DNA from 3 places in the Bacillus sp. PK3-067 genome. Region 1 is predicted to be linked to each of the others. Evidence: riboswitches for the same ligand, from Rfam matches in the RefSeq annotation. Region 1 holds a riboswitch; each other region holds the start of a gene.
The links. Region 1 has a riboswitch for magnesium ahead of M1D73_RS28510 (FtsW/RodA/SpoVE family cell cycle protein). Riboswitches for the same ligand answer to the same signal wherever they lie in the genome.
Positions count from the first base shown of each region.

Region 2: another riboswitch for magnesium. It lies ahead of M1D73_RS07890 (P-type ATPase actuator domain-containing protein); the one in region 1 lies ahead of M1D73_RS28510 (FtsW/RodA/SpoVE family cell cycle protein).
Region 3: another riboswitch for magnesium. It lies ahead of mgtA (magnesium-translocating P-type ATPase); the one in region 1 lies ahead of M1D73_RS28510 (FtsW/RodA/SpoVE family cell cycle protein).

Region 1 is NZ_CP096491.1:148,353-154,847, forward strand. It holds partial or broken gene M1D73_RS28505 (serine hydrolase domain-containing protein) at 1-638, shown strand, start outside; gene M1D73_RS28510 (FtsW/RodA/SpoVE family cell cycle protein) at 857-1,984, opposite strand; M-box (ykoK) riboswitch at 2,171-2,347, opposite strand; M-box (ykoK) riboswitch at 2,853-3,018, shown strand; gene mgtE (magnesium transporter) at 3,300-4,628, shown strand; gene M1D73_RS28520 (phosphodiester glycosidase family protein) at 4,788-5,882, shown strand; gene xerS (tyrosine recombinase XerS) at 6,053-6,495, opposite strand, start outside.
Region 2 is NZ_CP096490.1:1,500,689-1,507,183, forward strand. It holds gene M1D73_RS07885 (DUF350 domain-containing protein) at 1-370, shown strand, start outside; M-box (ykoK) riboswitch at 575-740, shown strand; gene M1D73_RS07890 (P-type ATPase actuator domain-containing protein) at 1,076-1,801, shown strand; gene M1D73_RS07895 (5'-3' exonuclease) at 1,934-2,800, shown strand; gene M1D73_RS07900 (FbpB family small basic protein) at 3,156-3,296, shown strand; gene M1D73_RS07905 (acyltransferase family protein) at 3,625-4,818, shown strand; gene M1D73_RS07910 (YveK family protein) at 4,819-5,562, shown strand; gene M1D73_RS07915 (CpsD/CapB family tyrosine-protein kinase) at 5,549-6,169, shown strand; gene M1D73_RS07920 (sugar transferase) at 6,188-6,495, shown strand, end outside.
Region 3 is NZ_CP096490.1:4,160,462-4,166,956, reverse strand. It holds gene M1D73_RS21345 (DNA polymerase IV) at 1-958, shown strand, start outside; gene M1D73_RS21340 (MgtC/SapB family protein) at 999-1,700, opposite strand; gene mgtA (magnesium-translocating P-type ATPase) at 1,773-4,478, opposite strand; M-box (ykoK) riboswitch at 4,810-4,977, opposite strand; gene M1D73_RS21330 (hypothetical protein) at 5,146-5,685, shown strand; gene M1D73_RS21325 (DUF3932 family protein) at 5,720-5,971, opposite strand; gene rnz (ribonuclease Z) at 6,161-6,495, shown strand, end outside.

The DNA of each region.
Region 1 (6,495 bases):
CTGTGGAAGAATCGCTAAAGCACCTTAAAAATCATCAAATTGCAATATTCCCAGTTGGCACAAAATTTGAGTATAGCAATACAGGATATTTTTTATTGTCACTAGTGGTAGAGAAGGTAAGTGGCAAGTCCCTACGTCAGTTTGCAAAGGAACGTATTTTTGATCCTTTACACATGAAAGACACAACGATTGTGGATTGCTACCCAACTACTATTTCAATTGCTAGAGGGTATTCAAAGAATGAACAAGGAGCATATATGGTCTATGAAAGCCCTTGGGAACATACAGGGGATGGAGCAGTTCATACAAATGTTGAAGATCTTGTAAGATGGGGAGAGAATTTAACTACAGGTACTGTTGGTGGAAATGACCTTGTTAAAAGGATGAGCGAAATAGGTCCAAAAATTTCTCCAACTGGAGAGACGATTATTGACAATGAAGATTATGCTTTTGGGCTAAGGCTTGCGGAAGGTTTTAACTGTAAATACTTAGAACATTCAGGAAGCTGGGCAGGCTATCGTTCACACTTCATGAGGTTTCCACAAGTATCTTTGTCTGTTGTGGTACTAAGTAACTATGATGAATTTGACTCTAAAAAATATGCTAATGAAATAGCAGAAATTGTTTTGGAAAAGTAAAAAATAGGGCGTAGAAGACAGTATCTAGATTTGGTTAACCTCACGTTGTTTTAGGTTTAATTGATTATGAGAACGGAAGGCAGGCATATATTTATGCCTGTCTTTTTCGTATTAAAAGGAACATAAATATTAATACAGTTAAAAATAAATTAGAAATTCTTTAAATATAGATAAATTAATGAGGTCAGATTTTAAGTTTTTTAATTAAAATATTAAAATTATATATAATGATTATCAAACTTAATTTTATTAAAAATTGAAATATTAATTAATATTCCTACCGATATTAAATTGACCATTAAAGAACTTCCACCAAAACTTACAAATGGAAATGGAGTACCTGTAAGAGGAAATAGTCCCGTAATACCACCTAAATTTACAACAGATTGCATACCAATCATACATCCTATACCAATTGCTATAAAACTGCCGAATGGATCTACACATAATTGTGCAATTTTTAAGGAGCGAAGTACTATAGTCCAAACTCCAACCAATAGAATAAATACACCAATAAATCCTAGTTCTTCAGAAACTATTGCCATTATAAAATCAGTATGTGGTTCCGGAAGATAACCTGTTTTTTGTATGCTATTTCCAAATCCACGACCAGTGATTCCTCCAGAGCCAATGGAAATAAAAGAATTTACAAGCTGGTATCCATTTCCTTGCGCATCAAGAAAGGGATTGAAAATCGTAGTAATACGTGTCTTTTGAACTTCTGACAAACTATATTGAATCAAGAAATATAAAATAGGTAACCACAAAATAGAACTGATGATAGTTCTTTTGATTAGTAGATTTATATTTATTCCTGAGCAAAGAAATATGCTAAAACCTATACCTAATATTAAAAGTGCAGATCCTAAATTTGGTTGTTTAAAGATAAGAAAAAAAATTGTAGCTAAAAAAAATAAAAGTTTTCCGATACCACTCCAGTTATTTTTAGCTTGTTCTTGTCGTAATGCAAAAAAACGGGCTGTTACAAGTATTGTTCCTAATTTAAGAAATTCAGCTGGCTGTATTCCAAAGATCCATGATTGAGCATTATTTACCACTTTTCCTTTCCATAAAACCATAATTAATAAAAAAATCCCCCCAACCATAATACAGATTGAGACTATTCGTTTTTTCCATATTTCATATGGGAGTAAAGCACAAACTATTAACCCTATTGTTCCTAAAAGTAGCTTTGTTAATTGAGAATCAACAAAATGTCTACTGTTATAACCGTAATGTTGGACAGCGACAATGGAGCTTGCACTATACATCATGATAATACCTAAAGTACATGTTATGAATAGAGGAAGGAGCAATAGATAATCGAGTTTTAATATTTTTTTCATTTTAATATCCTCCTGATCTAAAACAAAACATAATATTACATTTGCTAATGAATAGAATCTTGTTCTCGTCAATTACTAAAAATGACTTTTGTTTAGGAAGATTCTATCGCTTACTCCCTGTTTTTTTACGCAAAAATCCCCCTAGTATGTAACTAGAGGGATTCAAAATGGCATGACTAAATAAGGCTTTTGTCCCCCTAGTAGAGCTTTGGCACTATACAACGTAAAGTAATGAAAATTCATTACTTAGCTATCTTAAGAAGAGCCTTAATCCGACAATTCCTGTTCTACCCATTGGCGTCTTTCGACATTTTTGGGCAATAGCCTGTGTTTGCATAGGAGCCTCACCTAACAGGTTAAGCAATATAAATTTTATGTGTTTGTTTCGTGTAGCAAGCATAAATATATTTTTTTTGCTTGTCAAGCAACCATATTGCTAATTTTATTTGTTTTATTGCTTTATAGTCCTTTGAGAAATGATTTGAAAAAATGTATGTAATCATTCCGTATAAGTACATATTTTTGACTTGTAGTGTATTGTTTGATTAAGTAGTTTAACCATATAAATTTGATAAACAGTAAAGAAGATTTTAATCATAAAAGAAGATTTTTTTATGAATGTTCTTTTGATATACAGAATGACTAATTATTCATCTTTTGTTATAAAGTTGGAATTTGATTAAAAACAATAAAATTCATATGTTTTATAACGTTTCTTCGAATTAAATCTATTTGAATTCTATGTTTTTAAGGGCAATTTTAAATTTATAATAAAATATAATTTCATTTTCTATAAACATTTTTTTATAAATGGAATTGAAAGTCAGTTGACAAATATTAAATTCTGGTTTAAATTTTGAAGTAATTCAATAAACTTTGTTAGGTGAGGCTCCTGTATAGAGAAACGCTGCTGCCCAAAAATGTCGAGAGACGCCAATGGGTCAACAGGAACGGTCGGATTAAGGCCCTTCTTAATGTAGCTGGTTATAAAAACCTATGCTATACAGTGCTAAAACTCAACGAGGGAGTGGTATACGATTTGATAGAAAGGCACCTCTGTGATTTTGGTAGAGCTGTCTTAATAATCATTTATTTGTATTGTGAAAAAACCTTTACTCCTTTTTGAGTAAAGGTTTTTCTGTTTAATTTTATTTATTTTTATCTTGTCTATATTCAAAAAGGAGGTAATTCTAGCTAATGAATTGATTGCAATGTCACTATTATTGCTCTAATAAAAAATTAAAGACAGATAAAATAAAACAAAACCACTCATGAAACTCTAGAGTCTCCCTTAGCAATATGAGGAGGAGTTAACATGAAGAAATTATTAAAGGAATTACTTATAACCAAAAATAACTTGGATGAAGAGAAAGTTTTACGTCATGCATCGTATGATATTGCGCAAGAAGTAAAACAGTTTTCAATTGAAGATCGAGTCATATTGCTAGATACGATTCCTGTATTAAAAAGCTCTAAAATTCTTCAATATATGAGTGCAGAAGAAAAATATAATATCTTAATTCACTTATCTGAAAACAAAGCTAAAAAGTTACTAAATTTACAACCGATTGATGAATTAGTAGATTTGCTGTTAGCGGTTCATCCGGAAAAACAGGCTAAATTAATGGCGTATCTAGATAAAATCACAAAACATAACGTGAAAAAATTGATGACTTTCAAACCTGAAACGGCAGGAAGTCTTGTAACAAGTGATTTTGTTGCAGTTAGAGGAAATTGGTCAGTAAAAATGACATTGAAGTACATTAGGGAACATTCTAAAAATGTAGAATCAATATCTTATAGTTATGTTCTTGATAGTCATGGTCATCTTGAGGGAATCGTTTCCATACATGAGTTATTACTAGCAGCAGATGAAGAGATATTATCTACTATCATGATTCAAGAGATAATTTCAGTACACGCTGAAGTTGACCAGCAAGAAGTTGTAAAAAAGCTACTGAATTATAATTTAGCAGCAATACCTGTCACAACAGCAAATAATAAAATGATTGGTATTATAACATTTGATGACGTAATGAATGTTATGGAATCAGAAGCTACAGAAGATATTCAAAAGTTAGGTGGAAGTGAACCATTGAATCAATCTTACTTTGAAGCTAGCATTTGGAGCATTTTCTTAAAACGTCTACCATGGTTATTACTTCTTTTTGTTGCTGAGGCATATACAGGTACAGTATTAAAGTATTTTGAAGACGAAATTGAAACTATAGTTGCCCTTGCTTTCTTTGTTCCATTATTAGTAGGTACTGGAGGGAATACAGGAACACAGGTTGTAGCAACAATTACTCGTGCAATTGGTATTGGAGAGATGAAATTTAAAGACATTTTCCGTGTAATGAAAAAGGAATTTGCAATTGGTATGCTTCTTGGACTTGCACTTGGGATAGCTGGGCTCACTCGTGCTTATATGTTAGGAGTTGGAACAGAAGTTGCACAAGTTGTAGCAATTACTTTATTATTTATTGTTATTTGGGCTTCTCTTGTAGCAGCTGTTTTACCCTTGATTTTAAGGAAATTAAAACTAGATCCTGCAGTTGTTTCAGGTCCATTTATTACAACATTTGTTGACGGAACAGGATTAGTAATTTATTTCATGGTTGCAAAAACGTTATTAAATTTGTAAGTATACACTTAAATAAATACGAAATGTAAATTAAGTATTTTGCATCGCTTGCTAAGACTTAGTGGGGAACTCGGGAATAAGGAAAATAAACACTTTTGTCTTTATTAAAAAATATTTTAAAGGATTCATTGAATGTAATTAATACCGGAGGATAAAACTATGAAACATCTAAGAAAAATCTTCAAACGAATTTTGCTCCTATTTTCTATTTTCATGCTTATTGGCATAGGAATATTATTTGGTACTAGTTATGGCCGAGAGCTTCGTATAACAATCGCTGGGAGTATACTAACTTCTCAACATCCGCAATATGCGAAATATACATTCCTATCCCAAAAGGAACTAGATAAACTGCAAGATAGAATTAATCATCCGAAATGGTCAAACAGTGATGAGCATATTTATAAAAAAATAGCAGGAAAAAGATTAGAAGAATTAAAAAATCAGCCATTAGAAATTGATGTAGAAACAATTAAAAGCAATAAAGATAGTCGTTTTCTTTTCGAAGGAAGGTTAGTTACCATTAGCAATCCCTTCAATGTTAAACTTGTTAGCCATCAAGGAACACAGGGCGCTAACAGGGGAGAAAAAATTAGTGTAATGGCAAAACGTAATCATGCACTTGTTGCTGTGAATGCAAGTGGATTTGCAGATGAAACAGGAAGGGGTGGAGGAAATGTTGCAACTGGCATAGTAATAGAAAATGGGAAAGCTATTGATACAAATATAGATAGAAATACCTCTACAATTATTACCGGTTTAACAAAGTTTGGGCAAATGATAACAGGAAATTATTCTACCCAACAACTTCTGGATAAACAAATCGTTTCAGCAGCAGGATTTATGCCACAGTTAATTGTAAATGGAGAAAAAATGATTACAGAAGGAGACGGTGGTTGGGGTTCTGCTCCGCGAAGTATTATGGCCCAAAAAGAAGATGGTACAATTATGTTTCTAGTCATTGACGGTAGACAGACGCATAGTATAGGGGCTACGTTAAAAGAGTGTCAAGATATTCTATATGAAAAAGGAGCTATAAATGCAATGGCTATGGATGGAGGTTCTTCTGCTACGCTATATTTAGGAGGAAAGGTTATAAATTCACCTTCTACATTATCACATGAAGATCGTTATTTACCGAATGCTTGGGTGGTAACATCAAATCCGAAACAGAAAATAAATATGACGATAGATGGAGAAAAACTAGATTCCGAAACATTCGATAAATTTGATACAAATATTATATCTCATTAAATAGTAATAAGAAGCAAATGTAAATATGAAATAAATTAATTAATGTATAATTTATATTACGTATTTTTTATATAATAAAAATATATTTCAAGCGAAATATATATAATATTTAAACCCTTGTTTTGGTAGGGAAAAGAATAAGGGTTCAGCAATACAAAATTGCTAAACCCTTATTCTTTATTTTTTCCTATTCTACCTAAACTATCTTTAATAGTTGTTTCCCCAAGTTGAGTATATAACAAGGCGGTATCTTGACTGGTATGCCCAAGCTGCTGCATCACTTGTAACGAGTCTTTTTCTTCCATATATAACTTATTTGCCAATGTATGTCGTAATTTATGAGGAGACATTCTTTTTCCATAAGCCTTAGTATATTTTTCTACTATATCCTGAATAGCCCTAACTGAAAGAGGCTGTGCAGTATGTTTATACTTTGATAGAAATACATTCTTTAATTCTTTCCCTGGAGCGTATTTGTTATCTCTGATTTCCATATACTTTTCAAGATCATTCAATGCAATTGGAGTAATCCATACTGAATCTTCTTTATTTCCTTTGCGGATTACATCAATTAGTCTTTCTTTTAGGTTTATATCCTCCATACGAAGATCGG
Region 2 (6,495 bases), on a different replicon from region 1:
ATATTTAGTAGTAACACTCGGCCTTTTATGTATAGGTCTGTTCTTGATGGAAGTGACAACGAAAGTAAAGGAATTTAAGTTAATGGCTCAAGGAAATAAGGCGGTAAGCTATGTGCTTGGAGGACGATTACTTGGGTTAGCTGTTGTTTTATATTCGACAGCAGCTAATTCAATTTCACTTCTTGATATGATTTCGTGGGGAGCAGTTGGGATTTTGGCTCAAATTATCGTCTTTTATTTAGCTGAGTGGCTTACACCACGCTTTAATATAAACAAAAGTCTCGAAGAAGATAATCAAGCAGTCGGTCTTTTTCTTATGTTTTTATCAATTTCAATTGGGATTGTAATTGCTGGTTGTATAACTTATTAAAAACTTTACGTTTAAACGTAAAGTTTTTTATTTTATCCCGTAAAAGCCCGATTGGTGAGGGCTAATAATCAGTGGGGGATGAACAAAACCTCCACTGATTAAAGTTACACTTTATATATGTTAGTTTGCCATACCTTTTGAAAAAATTGTAGGCTACGGTTGACATCTATTTTAAATAAGAGTAACATTTTCAATGTAATGAAAATAAGTCTCTGTTAGGTGAGGCTCCTGTATAGAGAAATGCTACTGCCCAAAAATGTCGAGAGACGCCAATGGGTCAACAGGAATGATCGAATTAAGGTTTTTCTTAACGTAGCTGGTAATGTACCTATGCTATACAGTGCTAAAACTCGGTGAGGGAGAGGTCCGTAGATTTCTAATTATATTAGAAATCGTTTATTTGTGTATGTAATGGCCGCTACTCTCTTAAGGGTAGGGGCCTTTTTTGTTACCAAGCTATGAGTAATTTCATAGTATAAACTATAAAATTAAACGAGGAGGTGAGGAGCATGTCAAATTCTGACTCGGTTCCGTTACCCATATACTTCAAATCAAAAATATATGATGTAGGCAGGAAACGATTTGTTCCTCCCTCTATATTTATCATAATGTAGCGTTTATAAAACGCGAGACACTTTCACAGTAAAGTGGATAAATTGAGAAACAAAGCGTTTCTTCCTATGTTGTAAAGGAGGAGACGATAATATGTTATATGCAAACAAAACTGTGGGTAACACGTCATATAAACTAAGTAAAAAATCAATAAAAGAACAAACAATGCTCCAAAAAAATAAAGATTTATTAATTGAAATTGCAACAAGAGATGTAAAATCTGTATTTGCATATTTTAAAACAACAAGAGACGGACTATCAATGAAAGAGGCGCAAAAACGTATTCAAGTATATGGCCGAAATGAACTAACTTCAAAAAGAGCACTTCTCGCAGAAGTAATGATGAAGCTTGGTGGCATGATTCCAGGTTTTTCAAAACAACGTGTGTGTGATGAATTACAACGTGAAACGATTACTGTATCTAGAGTAGAATGTTCTAGTAGTACAGGGTTAAATAGTGAACTGAAAATGATGGAGATACCAGTGCAAGAACTTGTACCTGGAGATATGATTTTTCTTTCGGCTGGAGATGCTGTGCCAGCTGATGTACGTATTATTTATGCAGATGATTTATTAGTGAATGAGTCTGTGTTAACGGGAAACGAAGCGAATATAGAGAAGTTTGAGAGCTGCTATCATCTTGAACGTAAACGATTTATTCCATTAAAACGGATGAAAGATTATAATCCACTTGAGCTTGAAAATGTATGTTTTAAAGGTTCGCATATCGTTAGTGGAAATGCAAAAGCTATCGTTGTTTCTACTGGAAAAAATACGTATTCAGGCATATTGCATACTTGTTGTAGTAGAACGTCTTAATGTGTTAATGGTGCTAAATATACAAAAACAATGTATAATAGACAAAGTTGAGCAAAAACGTAGAATGGTAATCTATTTATATAACCTTACGTGATAACGTGAGGTTATTATTTTTTTAATAGGAGAGGAATTATGAAAAAAGTATTATTAGTTGATGGTATGGCACTATTATTTCGTGCTTTTTACGCAACAAGTGTCTACGGACAATTTATGAAACGACAAGATGGAACCCCTACGAACGGGATTCATGGTTATATGAAACACTTGTTAACAGCTACGCAAGCGATCGAACCAACACATATCGTTACATGCTGGGATATGGGAAGTACGACATTTAGAACAGAATCGTTCTCGAATTATAAAGCAAATCGTGCAGCGCCACCAGAAGAATTAATTCCTCAATTTGATTTAGTGCAAGAAATGACTGCGAAATTATCCATTCCAGTTATCGGTATGAAAGGCTACGAAGCGGACGATTGTATCGGTACGCTTGCAAAACAATATTGCAATGAAGCTGAAGTTTATATTTTAACTGGTGATACAGATTTACTTCAACTTGTTGATAAGAACGTTACAGTTATGCTTCTGCGTAAAGGAATTGGAAATTACGAATATTACACACCGGAGAAAATCATGGAAGAAAAAGGTGTAGAGCCGTGGCAAATCGTCCATGCAAAAGCTTTCATGGGAGATACAAGTGATAATTATCCAGGGGTAAAAGGTATCGGTGAAAAAACAGCGTATAAGCTTATTCAAGAGCACGGAACAGTATCCGCTGTACTAGAAAATGTAGAGTCATTAACAAAAGCGCAGCGTACGAAGATTGAAAGTGATTTAGAGAACTTAAATATTTCGTTACAATTAGCCCAAATTCACTGTGAAGTTCCAATTTCATGTTCACTAGAAGAAGGATTACACACAATGGATGAAGAAAAACTTAGATTTGTTTGTGAAGAAATGAATTGGGGAAGACCTGAAATATTAATAAATATGCTATAAATAGTTTGGGAAGAGGGATGTTGCATAAGTCGAACTTTGACTTGGTGACACCTTCTTTTTGTTTTTGTAAACAGTATGATAATAAATAAAATTATGTCGAACTCAATTTTAAATATATAAATATTTCGACAAGATATAATGATAAAAGTTGATGAAAATAATAACTTTTATCATGAAGTGAATTAATTTCAACATAGTTTTAGATAATCATTTTTTCGTGTTCACAAAGTTGTCAGAAAATAAACGGAATTTTCATATGAAGTTCAAATAGAATTCACAACAATCAATTATTATAAGAACACACAGATAATTCTTTATCTTTTATATAAACCATCCCCCAAGGAGGACAATGAAAATGAGAAAAAAAGTGAGAAAATCTTTTAAACAATTATTAATTGAAAATAAACAATCACTATTAAATAATAAAGAAAATATGAAAGAAATTGAAGAGAGAATTGAGAAACGACATGTAGCATATAGTGGTGCCAGTAATTAAATAAAATAAAAAAGATAGCCTATGTAGGCTATCTTTTTTATTTTATATTGAAAAAACGCTATTCAGCTCTTTAATTTTGTAAATATGCAAGATATTTTTATAGCGTTTTTCTATCAATATTACTCATTTTTCGAGGTTGAAATTGGTATATACCAATTTTTGAGATTTTCTATTCAAAATATTACAAAAAATGTTACAATACACTCAAATTTATACTATAAAATCATTTTAATATGAAAAATTGGAATGAAAAGAAAGGAGAGGAATATGAATAAAGATGTCGCTTTGAAATGATTATTATCATTTCATTAGGAGTTGATGTAAAAAGATGAAAAGATACGAAGAATTGGACTCTATAAGAGGGATTTCTTCATTAGTAGTAATGATTGGTCATCATTTAATGATTTTTTCAGCATTTCAAAATTACAGTTATGAAGATAATAAACCATTTGTTGTGTATCTATTAAAAGAAACGCCTGCTCGTCTAATTTTTAGTAGTGGTAACGAATCAGTTATTATCTTTTTTGTTTTGAGCGGATTTGTTTTGTATGAATCTATTCAAAAAAACTATAGTAGCTATGGGTCATACCTTTTAAAACGTATATGCAGAATATATATTCCTTATATTGTGGCAATAATTATAGCTATTGTATGCCAGATTACAATTAGTGAATATGGTATTTCTTATTTAAGTGAATGGTTTAATCGCTCATGGACGATTGAAAGTTCTTCAAGCTTAATCGCACAACATATTTTATTGGTTGGGAAATATAATACAGATGCATATAACGGTGTGATTTGGTCACTTGTCCATGAAATGCGAATATCAATAATTTTTCCGTTAATTTTGATGATTTGCTTACGAAAAACGTTAAGGTGTTCATTACTATTATTGTTTAGTTTTAGTATATGTTCTGTCGTAATATTATTTTTGTTTCGCTCGGGCTTAACATTAACAAGCTATGCATTAACATTGCATTACACAGTACTGTTTTTACTAGGAGCACTAGTTGCGAAGTATAAAAATAATTTAATAGTTTTTTATAGTAATTGTACTAAAAACACAAAAATTGCATGGTTTTTATTTGCGATTTTACTTTTTATGTATGAAGGGCTTATAGGAGAAATTAAAGTGCTCAATAATTTTATATTTCGAGACTACGTAGTGGCGATAAGTGCAAGTCTATTTGTCATATTAAGTTTGTCAATATCAACTTTGTCGTCCTTGCTACATAATAAATATTTGTTATATTTGGGGAAGATTTCTTACAGTCTTTATTTATACCATATTATATCGTTGTTTTCCCTTATATACATGCTCCATGAAATATTACCGTTGCCTATTATTTTAATTTTTTCACTTGTTTTTTCGTTTATACTTGCAATGCTTTCGTATGTATATGTAGAAAAATTTGCATTCGGAGTCGGAAAGTATGTAACAAAACAAGTGGATAGAAGAGAGAAAGGGTTATCTGTAAAGAGTGAATTGCAGGATGTTATTCAGAAAAGGGCGGTGAAATAATTGAAGCAAGAAATGAGTATAAAAGATTTTCAACAATTACTGAAAAGAAGATTCGTAACGATTATTTTAACGATGTGTTGTTTAACCGCTTCTTTAGTTCTTATCTCTATGTATGTTTTAAAGCCGTCATATCAATATTCAACGCAAATTCTTGTTGGGAATTTAGATGAGTTTAATAAGGAAAATTCAACAAATAAAACACAAGAAAATAAGCAACTAGTAACATCGTATGTTGATATTTTAAAAAGCCCATTAATTATTTCAACAGTCAAAAAAACTTTGAAATTAGAGCAATCAAGTTATGAATTAGCACAAAAAATCTCGGTTGTGAATACGGACAACTCACAAATTGTAACTGTTACAGTAAAAGATTCCAATCCGAAAATCGTGAAAGACATTGTAAAGACATTGGCAGAGCAATCACAACAAAGTTTTCAACAGTACACAAATGTACAAGGTGTGAAAGTGTTGACGGATCCTGAGTTACAGGAACAGGCTGAAAAATTGTTTCCGAAATTTCAACTGATCATTCCTATTTCTTTAATTGTTAGTTTTTTTGTTGGGATAGGTTTAGCTGTATTTCGAGATTATTTTGATGAACGTATATACACGGAACAAGATTTAGAGAAAATAACAACAGTCTCTGTTATTGGTCACATAAATGTGAAACCGAATAGAAAACAGAAATCTACAGAGATTGATAAACAATCATCTATATATCGAGGTGAACATGTCGATGTTTAGGACAAAGAAACAGCTGCCATTCGATTTGCATGATGATCTGATGAAAGAGCAGTTTTATACGGTGTATCACGAGCTGAAAAAATCTGGAAAACAACTATTCACAGTTAGTTCAACGAAGGACAGAGGGGTTGTTGCCTCACTTATAGTAAATATGAGTCTAGTGTTTGCAGAAATGAAGAAAAAGGTGTTACTTATTGATGTGAATTTTTCTGACCCTAAATTACATGTATTATTACAAAGTGATCACATGATAACAGTAAACGATATAATAAGCTCCTCCTCCTGCAATTATGAATCTTTTTCTAGTAATTTGTCTAAATACTTATATTGTATTCCTGCAAAAAAAACAGTACACACAGGGACGCCTTTAGTTGCTATGGATGAATTTGATAATGCGATTGCTAAGTGGAAAGAAGATTTTGATTACATTTTCGTTTATTCTTCTGAAGTATTTGAACTTCCTGCTACGCACATTATTGCAGGGAAATGCGATGGAGTGGTTTTAGCAGTTAAAAAGCAAAAAGATTCATTACGTACAGTGCAAAAAGTAATAGCGGATATAAATAGGAAAGAATGTGAATTAATAGGTATAATTTTATATTCTTGAATGTGGGGGTAACGATCCATGATTCGTGAAACAAATCAAGCCAAGTTGTATACGATTCCGGCTCAAGAAAAGCCTAGCATATTGAATCGAAGTGTAAAACGCTTGTTTGATATTATATTTTCAATCATATTGTTACTATTAACAATACCAATTATGTTGTTCTTTTGTATTATGATTACCTTAGAAACATCAGGGGCTCCAATATACTTTCAAGAACGTTTAGGTATAAACGGGAAGAAGTTTAATGTATTTAAATTAAGGTCGATGGTAAAGGATGCTGAAATGAACGGACCACAATGGGCAAAAGAACATGATCAAAGAATTAC
Region 3 (6,495 bases), on a different replicon from region 1:
AATGTTTCAAGTCCTTTCTCGTTTTACAGAAAAGATACAACCAGTCTCAATAGATGAAGGATATTTAGATATTACAGATTGCTACGCACTTGGTTCGCCTCTTGAAATAGCAAAGATGATTCAACAAGCACTATTAACAGAGTTGCAGCTTCCGTGTAGTATCGGAATCGCTCCAAATCTTTTCCTAGCAAAAACAGCTTCTGATATGAAAAAACCTCTCGGTATTACCGTACTTCGAAAACGTGATATTCCAGAAATGATTTGGCCACTTTCAGTTGAAGCAATGCATGGGATTGGAGAAAAAACAGCTGAAAAATTAAATGAAATTCATATACATACAATTGAACAGTTAGCGAAGGGAGACGAGCATATCATTCGCGCTAAAATTGGCAAGCACGGTATTGATTTACAAAAGCGTGCAAAAGGTACGGATGATAGGGAAGTGGATCCGAGTCAAATGGGCCAACATAAAAGTGTCGGTAACTCGATGACTTTTTCAAAGGATATGGATGAAGAGAAAGAATTACTTGATATGTTAGAACGGTTATCAAAATCAGTGAGTAAAAGATTACAAAAGCGAACCCTTGTCAGCTATAATATTCAAATTATGATTAAATACCATGATAGGCGAACAGTAACACGGAGTAAGCAATTGAAAAATGCAATTTGGGAAGAACGCGATATTTTTCAAGCAGCATCCCGTTTATGGAAGCAACATTGGGATGGTGATTCCGTTCGTTTACTAGGTGTTACAGCTACTGAAATAGAGTGGAAGACAGAATCGGTGAAACAATTAGATTTATTTTCATTTGAAGAGGATGCGAAAAAAGAACCACTACTTGCTGTCATTGATCAAATTAACGATAAGTATGGAACACCGATTTTACAACGAGGTAGTCAACTACTACGTAAGCAAGAGAAGTCGTTTCAACAAAAGTTAGAAAATAAGTTTATGTAGAAGGTGTCATGAAGTAGTAAAATCATGACACCTTTCCTAGTTAACTCGCTTCTAAATTTAAAGAAGTCTTCCATCCAGCTCCAGTAACGCCAGATTCTAATAGCATTCTACTTACTATTTTTTCAATTAAGATAGCCGCATTTGTCTTGCAATGTAATGTAGCCTGTATACACACCTTTTGATTAGAATCTACGTCTTCACTATACAACTCTTTTAAACCGATTCCTTCTGTACTTACCATATGCATAAGTAAAAAACGAATATGTGCTTCATTTTCTTCTGAACAAGTAAGGGAAAGTAAGTAGTTCGTTTGTTCTGGTGATTCTTCTTTTGATTTTTTATTCATAAAAAGAGCAATTGGGCGAAGAAGTATATTTGCTAGTAACACGCCGGCTGCACCTAATATAGCTGCAACGAGGAAACCGGCGCCTGTAAGAGTACCGACAGCAGCTGCACACCATAAAGTAGCTGCTGTATTTAGCCCTCTAATACTAAAACCATCGCGGATAATAACGCCACCCCCTAAAAATCCAATACCACTAACGACTTGAGCAGCAATGCGGGATGGGCTAGCATCATGATCAAGCATGACGGATAATAAAACAAATATACAGGCACCAAGTGATACGAGAGCATTTGTCCGTAACCCAGCCATTCGGTGTCTCCATTGTCTTTCCATTCCAATGCAAGCTCCTACAATAATTGCTATAACTAACCTGAATACAATGTCGTACCATACCATCATGGTCACCTCCATATATAATATGTGTTATGTTTTTTAGAATGAGCGGGGGATACCCACTCATTCTTATTTTTACAACCAGCTATGAAACTTTTTAATATAAAGCTTTTTCAGGAATTGTGTTAAAAAAGCGTAGCCTAATAGTATTCCTACTAACCAAGGGAAATAGTTAAGTGGCAATGCTTGTAAACCAACGGCTGCACCAAGTGGTGAGAATGGAATATAAATCCCGATTGCCATAATAAGAGCGGTTAATAAAACGACTGGTGTTGATGCAGTGCTTTGAATAAATGGAATCTTTTGTGTTCTTATCATGTGAACAATTAAAGTTTGTGTTAACAACCCAACGACAAACCAACCGGACTGGAATAATGATTGCTCGCTCGGTGTATTTGCACCAAATACATTCCACATGACTACGTATGTGATAATATCAAATATAGAACTAATTGGGCCGATACAAATAATGAAGTTTCGTAAGTTTGCAGTATCCCATTTTCGTGGTTTTTCTAGAAACTCTTTATCCATTTTGTCCCATGGAATAGAAAGTTGTGAAATATCATAAAGTAAGTTTTGAATTAAAAGATGAATGGCAAGCATCGGTAAAAAAGGAATGAAAGCACTTGCTACTAACACGCTAAACACATTACCGAAGTTAGAGCTAGCTGTCATCTTAATATATTTTAAAATATTTCCGAATGTAGTACGTCCTTCTAAAATCCCTGCTTCTAATATAGTTAAACTTTTTTCGAGTAGAATAATATCGGAAGCTTCTTTCGCAATATCAGTAGCAGTATCAACAGATATTCCGACATCAGCTTCACGTAATGCTACAGCATCGTTAATGCCGTCTCCCATGTAACCTACAGTGTATCCATTTCCTTGTAATGCGTGTATAATACGAGATTTTTGCATGGGATTAAGCTTCGCAAATACAGTCGTTTCTTCGGCAAGTTTTGCTAATGCTTTATCTGGTAAAGAATCAATCTCGTAACCGAGGATTGGTTCGCAGATATCTAATCCAACTTCTTTACAAACCTTTCTTGTAACAATTTCGTTATCGCCAGTTAAAATTTTCACTTGTACACCATGTTTTTGTAATGCTTGAATTGCAGCTGCTGCAGATGGTTTCGGTGGATCTAAAAAGCCGATATATCCAGCGAGAATCATATCAGTTTCGTCTTTTACTGCGTACTCTGTATCATTTATTCTTCTATCTTTTTTATAAGCCACAGCAATAACCCGCATACCTTCACTATTTAGTGTCTCACTTATTTTTTTGACATTTGAACGTATTTCCTCGGTGAGTGGAACGATTTTTTCATCCACTTCAGTGTAGTTACAAATTGATAAAATTTCTTCTACGGCACCTTTACAAACCATTGTATGTTCACCTGAAATATCCTTTACGATGACTGACATACGCCGGCGGGCGAAATCGAATGGAATTTCATCTAGCTTTTGAAAAGCTGATGGATTAAATGTATTGTTTTCCTCTGTATGCTTAATAACAGCTTTATCTATTAAATTTTTCAATCCAGTTTGATAGAAACTATTTAAATAGGCAAATTGCAAGACGCGATTGCATTCATTTCCCTTGGGATCTAAGTGACGAACAAGGACAACTTTATCTTCTGTTAAAGTTCCGGTTTTATCTGTACAAAGAATGTTCATAGCACCTAAGTTTTGAATAGAATTTAGCTGTTTTACAATTACTTTTTGTTTAGACATTTTAACGGCACCTTTAGCTAAATTAGCAGTTACAATCATTGGTAACATTTCAGGTGTAAGGCCAACAGCGACGGCAATAGCGAAGAAGAAAGCTTCTTGCCAATCACCTTTTGTGAATCCATTAATGAGAAGGACAATAGGTGCCATAATAAGCATGAATGTAATTAAGAGCCAGCTTACTTTGTTTACACCTTTATCAAAGCTTGTTTCTACACGCTTTCCAATTACCTTATTGGCTAAAGAGCCGAAATACGTATCGGTACTTGTTGAGATGACAACAGCTTTTGCGCTACCACTTACAATATTTGTTCCCATGAAACAAAGGTTTTCCATATCGAGTGGATTGTAATTTTTTTTCATGTTTGTCGGTAAGATATGCTTATTTTCTGTATGGTAGCAGTGTTCGTATTTTTCTACAGGAAGTGCTTCCCCTGTTAAAGAAGATTGATTAACAAATAAATCTTTAGCGGATACAATACGCACATCAGCTGGAATGATATCACCGGCTGAAAGGGAAATGATATCGCCAGGTACAAGTTCCTCAATTGGAATTTCTGTTGTGTAATTTCGATTTAAATTCGTTACATTTTTTGTTTCATGTACAAATCCATTTATTCTAAATACGCTTGCAGTTGTTCGAACCATAGCTTTTAACTTATCGGCAGCTTTTTGAGAACGAAATTCTTGGGAAAACCGAATTGTTGCACTAAGTAGTACCATTGCAGATACGACAATTGTTCCTTGCATATCATCCGTGAAAAAGGAGAGTGCTCCAAGAGCTAATAAAACGAAAATAAATGGATTTTTAAATGCCAACAGAAATTGAATGTACCACGGCGCCATTTTATTATGAGCTATTTCGTTCGGACCATATAAAGAAAGTCTACGAGACGCTTCTTGTTTAGATAATCCATCTTGTGTTGTTTCTAAAAGTTTTAACGCAGAGCTTACATCTTGTGTTGCAACCTCCACTAATAATTCGTTATTTGTTTTCATGCTATCTTGCTCATAAGCATGCTTTGTTTCTTGTCTTTGTAAATTAAACATCGGTAGTTCCTCCTCTGTCATGAAGGAGGAAACAATCTGTTACCTAACTATTTGAAATGGTGAGGAACAGTTTCTTTCCTACCTACATGATGAAATATGAATGTAAAACGTATGGGTATCTGGGCCGAATCATCAATTGCCAACTGTTCCTCACCTCCGTACAATTTAGTAGTTTCTGAATATGCTATGTTTGTTTCATAGTAAGGTGCATATAGACGTAAAAAGACCTTTACTCAAAACGAGTAAAGGTCTGAATTCGCAGCTAAAAGAGTCCACAACAAAGACTGTTAGTAGACATAAATAAAAACAGTTTTTGTGTATGACAAAATACATGCACCTCTCCCTCGTTGAGTTTTAGCACTGTATAGCATAGGTACTGAAACCAGCTACATTAAAAAAGGCCTTCATTCCGACCTTTCCTGTTGACCCATTGGCGTCTCTCGACATTTTTGGGCAGCAGCGTTTCTCTATACAGGAGCCTCACCTAACAGAGACCATATTCAATTACATGTTGAATGTTAGCACTGTAAAATTGTAGTGTCAATATCTTTTTTATCTGTGTTTTTAAAATATTAAACGGATTTATAATAGATATGTGGGATGAAATGTATGATATTGATTATAAATAATATGAAAAATAAATATTTTTATAAAAGGGGAATTTGTAATGGGACCACAAAATTTTATTATAAATATTGAGAATCAAAAGTGGTTGTTTAATGAGCAGGAAGATTTATGTTCTCACGGGGAAATTTATTTAAATGTGGATGGAACGATTATTACACAAACAGGTATGGATGAGGAATGGGGAATAAGTGAATCAGCTTTAGCTCTGTTACGAACTTTAGATAAAGAATATATTTGTGATATTGAAAATGAAGAGGGGCTTATTTTGCACGGATGTGGCACTATGCTCATGTTAGGATGCCCAATTTCAATTCATTGGACTATAAACCATATAGGTGAAAATGTGGTTTTAAAGGATTTTGTCAAAGTTATTTCTACTGATCAAAAGGCTATATACTATGAAGGGCTTCATATAGAAGTAAATGAAAATGAATATAGAAAACAAATTGTTTCTTTTGCACTACAAGCAAAAGAATTATTTAATAAATCAAGTGAAAAGATAATTTCAAATGAGTTTGAGCGAAGTATGTATACCGACTTTTGGACGGAATATAATCATTTGCTAAATAAGTATAAATAAAAAAGCACTGTAACCAGTGCTTTTTTATTATAGATTACGAGATTGTAGGGTTTTCAAAAATAACAATCTCTGAACTGTTTGTAGTTGAAACGCGTTGGGCGTAATATGTTAAAGCTGAAGAAATATATGCTGGTAACGTATCATTTGTATGTGATGTTGTATATTCATGGATTAATTCCTTTAAAGTTGTCCATTCTAATTGTGCTGGGTGATCAGACACGAAAGAACTTACCCAGCGATCAAATGAAGATGAAAAATCAGTTTGTAAACGAAATACTTCTTTCATAATAAAACGCTCCCTTAAAATGTAGTATAATCATTTTAACACAAAACACGAACGATAGCTAAATTTTTTGAGTATAACGTTCGTGTTATATAGTTGTCTAGATGTTTGGTTATGTAAATTCAATTTGCCATTTGAAATAACATTCCGTAAGATGAGAGATAGAGTATATTTAGAGCTGGAGGAAAGAAAGTGGAATTTGTATTTTTAGGAACTGGTGCAGGTGTTCCTTCAAAAGGAAGGAACGTTTCAGCAATTGCTTTACAATTGTTAGAAGAACGAGGACAAACTTGGTTATTTGATTGTGGCGAGGCCACGCAACATCAAATATTACATACATCTGTACGTCCGCGCCGCATTGAAAAAATATTTATTACGCATTTACATGGCGATCATATTTTTGGATTGCCTGGTTTATTAGGTAGCCGTTCATTTCAAGGAGGAACTACGCCTTTAACGGTGTATGGACCGAAAGGAATTAAACAATTTATTGAAGTGGCATTATCGGTAAGTACGACACATGTGAA